Regions from separate parts of the Bacillus sp. C28GYM-DRY-1 genome, predicted to be linked through region 1. Evidence: a T-box and tRNA genes for the amino acid it is inferred to sense, from the RefSeq annotation. Region 1 holds a T-box; the other holds one or more tRNA genes.

What was found. A T-box is a leader RNA that pairs with one kind of tRNA and senses whether it is charged. The one in region 1 lies ahead of tyrS (tyrosine--tRNA ligase), so its partner is inferred to be a tRNA-Tyr.
Region 2: it encodes a tRNA-Tyr, which carries the amino acid that the T-box ahead of tyrS (tyrosine--tRNA ligase) is inferred to sense. The anticodon was not compared.

The regions. Positions count from the first base shown of each region.
Region 1 covers NZ_JAUMKF010000009.1:16,873-20,277, forward strand. Annotated here, with positions in the region: gene rpsD (30S ribosomal protein S4) at 1-119, shown strand, start outside; gene sr7p (small protein SR7P) at 141-269, opposite strand; gene tyrS (tyrosine--tRNA ligase) at 400-1,668, opposite strand; T-box leader at 1,718-1,955, opposite strand; gene acsA (acetate--CoA ligase) at 2,010-3,405, opposite strand, start outside.
Region 2 covers NZ_JAUMKF010000008.1:144,406-147,810, reverse strand. Annotated here, with positions in the region: gene murQ (N-acetylmuramic acid 6-phosphate etherase) at 1-328, opposite strand, end outside; gene Q3W56_RS10210 (GNAT family N-acetyltransferase) at 438-920, opposite strand; gene Q3W56_RS10205 (2-thiouracil desulfurase family protein) at 933-1,388, opposite strand; tRNA gene Q3W56_RS10200 (tRNA-Glu) at 1,569-1,643, shown strand; tRNA gene Q3W56_RS10195 (tRNA-Val) at 1,647-1,722, shown strand; tRNA gene Q3W56_RS10190 (tRNA-Thr) at 1,727-1,799, shown strand; tRNA gene Q3W56_RS10185 (tRNA-Tyr) at 1,820-1,904, shown strand; tRNA gene Q3W56_RS10180 (tRNA-Gln) at 1,909-1,980, shown strand; gene sigW (RNA polymerase sigma factor SigW) at 2,208-2,771, shown strand; gene rsiW (anti-sigma-W factor RsiW) at 2,785-3,405, shown strand, end outside.

The sequences.
Region 1 (3,405 bases):
CTGAATACCTTACTTTCGACGCTGAAAAGCTTGAAGGTACTTTCACTCGTCTTCCTGAGCGTTCTGAACTTGCTCCGGAAATTAACGAAGCGCTTATCGTTGAGTTCTACTCTCGTTAATCGTTTTAAAAACCCCTGCCGCTATGCGGTCGGGGTTTTTTTATCGTCTGTTTCGTCTTTTACCTCTTGCTGGCCAACACTATCTCGCGCCTGCTGCTCCCAATAATCCCGCTGCAGCCTTTCTTTTGCAATCGTAAACATGAGATTCACGGTGAGCGCTCCTTTCTGTTAAAAGGTGGTGATTGATCGTGTTTGCCCTATCTAATATACTCTTTTCCTGTCTTTCCTATGCGCTAAACAAAAAGAGATCCTTTGCCCTTAGCGGCAAAGGATTTTTTTCTTATTTATAAGTTACAAGGAAGTATTTTTTCTTCCCGCGGCGTAGGACAGTAAATTGGCCTTCGATGCGGTCTTCAGCCGATAAGATATAATTGATTTCCGTCTGGCGTTCGCCGTTAATGTAAACAGCTCCGTTTTGAATGTCTTCACGGGCTTGGCGTTTAGAAGGAGATAATTTAGATTGCACCAATACATCTACAAGTGAAAGCTCCTGGCTGCTGTCAGCTTCCATAGATGGAACATCTTTAAAGCCGACTTTTACGTCTTGGGCAGAAAGCTCTTTAATATTGCCGCTGAACAACGCAAGGGAGATGTTGATAGCTTGTTCCAGCGCCTCACGTCCATGAACGAGCGCTGTCACTTCTTCTGCCAGGCGCTTTTGCGCTTCTCGCTTTTCAGGCGCCGTTTCTGTTTTCTCAGCGTATGTTTCAATTTCCTCTTTTGATAGGAACGTAAAGTATTTTAAGTATTTCACAACGTCACGGTCATCTGTGTTGATCCAGAATTGATAGAATTCATACGGCGATGTTTTTTCCTTATCAAGCCAGATAGCGCCGCCTTCCGTTTTTCCGAATTTCGTGCCGTCTGCTTTTGTGACAAGCGGAATGGTAAGACCGAACGCTTTTGCCCCTTCTTCTTCTGATTTTCTGATCAGTTCAAGACCCGCTGTAATGTTGCCCCATTGATCGCTTCCGCCGATTTGCAGCTTACAGTTTTTGTCTCTGTACAGATTTAAGAAATCATAAGATTGAAGAATCATGTAGCTGAATTCCGTGTATGAAATGCCGGATTCAATTCTTGAGCTGACCGTGTCTTTTGCCAGCATGTAATTGATGCCGAAGTTTTTACCGACATCACGAAGGAAGTCGATCACATTCATTTTGCCGATCCAGTCAAAGTTGTTGGCAATGACAGCAGGATTTTCTGCAGCATCAAAATCCAGAAATCTGGACAGCTGGTTTTTGATTTTTTGGGACCATTCGGATACGATATCAGCAGTATTTAATGTACGCTCCGCTTTTTTTCCGCTCGGATCGCCAATAAGGCCCGTCGCGCCGCCCACAAGCGCAATCGGATGATGCCCCGCAAGCTGGAAACGGCGAAGTGTTAAAATAGGCAGCAAGTGTCCGATATGCAAGCTGTCTGCTGTCGGATCAAAGCCTGAGTACAGGCGGATTTTCTCTTCATTCAGCTGTTTATTTAATCCCTCTTCATCTGTCATTTGCTGAATCAATCCGCGGAAGGATAAGTCTTCAAGTAAGTTTGTCATGAGATAAAGCTCCTTTTTTGATTAAAATAAAAACGCCCCTTCGTTTACACGAAGGGACGATTAATTATCGCGGTACCACCCTACTAATAAGAGAATGCAAAACATTCGTCTTATCACTTTGCCTGATAACGGATCAAATCCGTTCTTTCACTACTGAAAGCCTGGCAGGCTTTGTTTGCAAAAGCGGTTCATGAGTGTATTCGAGATATCCGTCTGTGCTGATTTTCACCGGCCATCAGCTCTCTGGGACGTAAGGATATTCTACTTGTCTCAATCTTTACCTTTTCATATGAAGCTATATCATTTTTAACATAAATAAAATTCCGTGTCAATGTCGCCTTTTAATCCTCCATCGTTGACAGATCTCCAGCCGGCAGATTCAGCTCCCACGCCTTCAGCACGCGTCTCATGATCTTTCCGCTCCGGGTTTTCGGGAGCTTATCTTTAAATTCAATTTCACGCGGAGCCGCATGGGCTGCAAGACCCTGCTTCACAAATAGGCGAATCTCTTCTTTCAGTTTATCAGACGGCTCAAATCCTTCTCTGAGTGCGATAAAAGCTTTAATGATTTCTCCCCGCACCGGATCAGGCTTTCCAATCACGCCTGCTTCTGCAATGGCCGGGTGTTCGACAAGCTTGCTTTCTACCTCAAATGGGCCGACTCGCTCACCGGATGTCATGATGACGTCATCAACTCTGCCTTGGAACCAGAAATACCCCTCATCATCCATATAAGCAGAATCGCCAGACACATACCAGCCGCCCGGCATGAAATACGATTCGTACTTTTCAGGGTTATTCCAAATGGTGTGCATCATGGAAGGCCAGCCCTTTTTAATGGCGAGATTGCCCATTCGGTACGGCGGAAGCTCGTTGCCCTGATTGTCAACGATTGCTGCCTCCACACCAGGAATCGGCTTACCCATTGAACCCGGTTTGATATCCATGCAAGGATAGTTGCAGATAAGCTGGCTGCCCGTTTCTGTCATCCACCATGTATCATGAATTCGTTTGTTAAAGACTTTGTGCCCCCATCTAATGACTTCCGGATTTAACGGCTCACCGACACTGAGCACATGCCGAAGTGAGGTTAAATCATATTTCGCAGCCACCTCATCTCCCGCTCCCATTAACATTCGAAACGCGGTCGGCGCGCTGTACCAGACGTTGACGCCAAGCTGCTCAATCGTTCCATACCAGCTTTCCGGGCTGAAACGGCCTCCGACGATGACATTTGTCGCTCCGTTCAGCCACGGTGCAAAAATGCCGTATACCGTACCTGTCACCCAGCCCGGATCAGCTGTGCACCAGTAAATATCTTCTTCCTTTAAATCAAGGACCCACTTTCCTGTCTGATATTGCTGAATCATCGCTTCATGGACATGAAGCACACCCTTTGGCGTTCCAGTGGAACCAGATGTATAGTGAAGCAGATAGCCGTCTTTTTTGTCCATCCATTCGATATCCAGTCTTGTGCTCTCCTGTTTAGCCGCTTCATCATAATGAATGATGTTTGTGCCGCTCTCAGCTTCTCCGCCGACTACAAATATATGCTGTAAGTGAGGCAGTTTGTCAGCCGGTATTCTCTCTAAAAGCTCAGGCGTTGTGACAACAACCTTCGCCTCGCTGTTTTCAAGCCGGTCCTTCACCGCTCCCTCCATAAATGCTTCGAACAGCGGTCCGGCGATAGCTCCAATTTTGATAGCGCCAAGCATAATAAAATAAAGCTCGGGTTGT
Region 2 (3,405 bases), on a different contig from region 1:
ATGCTTTAGGTCCGCCAGCCATGATTCCGATGACCTGATCTGGGTTGACGCTGTAGGTGGGAGGACATTCAACAGCATCCATGACACCGATTCTGCCGCTTGTGCCGGCGCCTATGTATATAAGCCGGCCACCATTTTGAAACGAGTCATAGGCGCAGTCTACAGCTGTTATGATATCGGGGAGAACCTGCTGAACGGCGGCTGCGACTTTCAAATCTTCGTTGTTGATCATTTTGAGGATGCCGAGTGTGTCTGCTTTGTGGATTTCAGCTGTTTGGCTATTGCGTGATTCCGTTGTAAGGCGGTGAAGGTTTAATGGTTTTGACATGAGGAGGCCCCCTGTTTAAAAATAATATATCTCAATATTCAGTATATTCGTTCCTGTTATGACATTTCAACTATGTTTTAAAATCTTTAAAATTTTATTTCATCCTAGACTATAAGAAGTAATGAAGGAGCAGGTGCTCTCCAATCGGTCCGATTCTTCGCCGTCCTTTATCAAGAAACCCGCTTTTCATATAAAGGTGCTTTGCACGTGTGTTCAGTTGATTAACGGCTAAAATAATTTCATCGCACCATGGGAAATAACTGCTCACAAAAGAGGGAAGCTGAAACATTGCTTTTTTTGCATAACCTTTTCCCTGATGCACTGCGTGTATAGACAGAGAGCTGAGCAGTAAAGCAAATGGATTGTTAGAATATGGAGCAAGCGTTTCTTTTGATGTATATAAAATGAAAAAACCGACTGGCAAATCGTCTTTTAAAATGACTACTGGATACCGGTCCCGTATGCTCAGGGCCTGAGCCAGCACCTCTTTCGGGAGTGAGGTAAAGCGTTTGTCATCGTTTTTTAGTGTAAATGATTGGAGCTCCGGCAAATGTTCAGGCTTATAGAAGGATAAAGAAATGTCTTGAGTCATGTGATGCCCTCCTTACAATATGTTGTCTAGCTGGTTTTCCGAAATGACATGGTAGCCCGCTTGTTTTAACAGTGCGGCGGTCACTCCGCTGCCGGCAATTTTTTGGCCGGAGAATGTACCGTTATAGATAAAACCGCTTCCGCACGACGGACTGTTTTCTTTTAATATGATGGTAGAGGCATTGACTTCTTTTGCGTAAGCTAATGTGTTCGTGGCGCCTTCCATATATAATTCTGTGACATCTTCTCCTGAAGCTGTCACGACTTTAGCGGTTCCATTAAGAACATCCTCGCCGGTGCCTCCGATGATTTCTGCAGGTTCTCGGGGAGTTGAGAAGCCGCCGAGAAGCTCAGGACAAGCCACAACTGCTTCATTTTCATTGATGAGTTTTCTGATTTTCTCCGATGCGGCATGAGAGCCGTTATATCTGCATTCAATGCCGCCAAGGCAAGAGCTGACTAGTATCATATTGGTTTCTCCTCTCTTAATTCGCTTGTCTCTATCATAAAAGAAATGATAAATGTTGGGAGGCTTTTTCAGTTAAAAAAGGAGTTAAAAAGTTTGAAAATAAAAAATTTAATTTTTCTCTTTACAAAGGGGGTGTAACCTGTATATAATAACTTTTGTCAGCTCGACGAGAACACAAACGGCCCGTTGGTCAAGCGGTTAAGACACCGCCCTTTCACGGCGGTAACACGGGTTCGAATCCCGTACGGGTCACCATTTGGAGGATTAGCTCAGCTGGGAGAGCATCTGCCTTACAAGCAGAGGGTCGGCGGTTCGAGCCCGTCATCCTCCACCATCTTGCCGGTGTAGCTCAATTGGTAGAGCAACTGACTTGTAATCAGTAGGTTGGGGGTTCAAGTCCTCTTGCCGGCACTCTTTTCTAACATTAATATGGAGGGGTAGCGAAGTGGCTAAACGCGGCGGACTGTAAATCCGCTCCCTCAGGGTTCGGCAGTTCGAATCTGCCCCCCTCCACCATTATTGGGCTATAGCCAAGCGGTAAGGCAACGGACTTTGACTCCGTCATGCGTTGGTTCGAATCCAGCTAGCCCAGTCACAGACACCTTTGATCAAAAGGTGTCTTTTTTTCTTTTTAAAATCATTCCAACTTCTAACTGTTCAGTCTGTATAATAATTTTAAAAATATGTTAAGGTAGTTTATTCACGAATTACCATCTACACCCTGCCAAAAATTTGATAAACTTATTTTATAAAAAACTTGAAACCTTTTGGAACGAAGCTCGTATACATACAGACCGGTGAAGGCAGAGGTTAGATAATATGGAAATGATGATTAAAAAGAGAATTAAACAAGTCAAAAAAGGCGACCAAGATGCATTTGCTGACATCGTAGATATCTACAAGGATAAAATTTATCAGCTTTGCTATCGTATGCTTGGTAATGTGCATGAGGCAGAGGATATTGCACAGGAGGCTTTCGTCAGAGCGTACGTTAATATCGACAGTTTTGATATTAACCGGAAATTTTCAACTTGGCTTTATCGAATCGCGACCAATTTGACGATTGACCGCATTCGCAAAAAGAAGCCGGATTATTACCTTGATGCAGAGGTGGCTGGTACGGAAGGCTTGACCATGTATTCACAAATCGCCGCAGATGGAGTTTTGCCTGATGATGCAGTTGTGTCGCTGGAACTCTCAAACACGATTCAGCAGAAAATTTTAAAGCTTCCTGACAAATACAGAACAGTGATCGTATTAAAGTATATTGACGAACTCTCATTAATTGAAATCAGCGAGATTCTCAACATTCCTGTGGGGACTGTGAAAACGCGGATTCACAGAGGCAGAGAGGCTCTCAGAAAACAATTAAGGGATCTTTAAGTGGGGTGATGAAATGAGCTGTCCTGAACAAATTGTGCAGCTTATGCATATGCATCTTGATGGAGATATCCTTCCAAAAGGTGAACACATATTAAATGAACATCTGGAGACATGCGAGAAATGCAGAAAGCATTTTTATGAGATGGAAAAATCTATAGCGCTCGTCCGGAGCACATCGCATGTCGAAGCCCCCGCGGATTTTACCGCTAATGTCATGGCAAAATTGCCTAAGGAGAAGAAAAGAGCTTCTGTGAAAAGGTGGTTCAGAACCCATCCTGTTATCGCATCTGCTGCGGTATTCATCATTTTGATGGGCGGAGGTTTTTTGAACAGCTGGCATAATGACCAAAATTTCAGCGTGTCCAAGCAGCCGAATCTTGTGGTCCATAACCACACTGTGACCGTGCCAGAAGGTGAGACGGTCAAAGGTGATGTTACTGTCAAAAACGGCAAGCTGATTATTAAAGGAAAAATAGACGGGGATGTAACTGTCGTAAACGGCGAAAAATATATGGCCTCTGCTGGACAAGTCACCGGTCAGATTGAGGAAATCAATCAATTATTCGATTGGACATGGTACAAGATGAAGTCTGCGGGGAAAAGTGTAGTCAATGCTTTAAATCCAAAAGGAAAA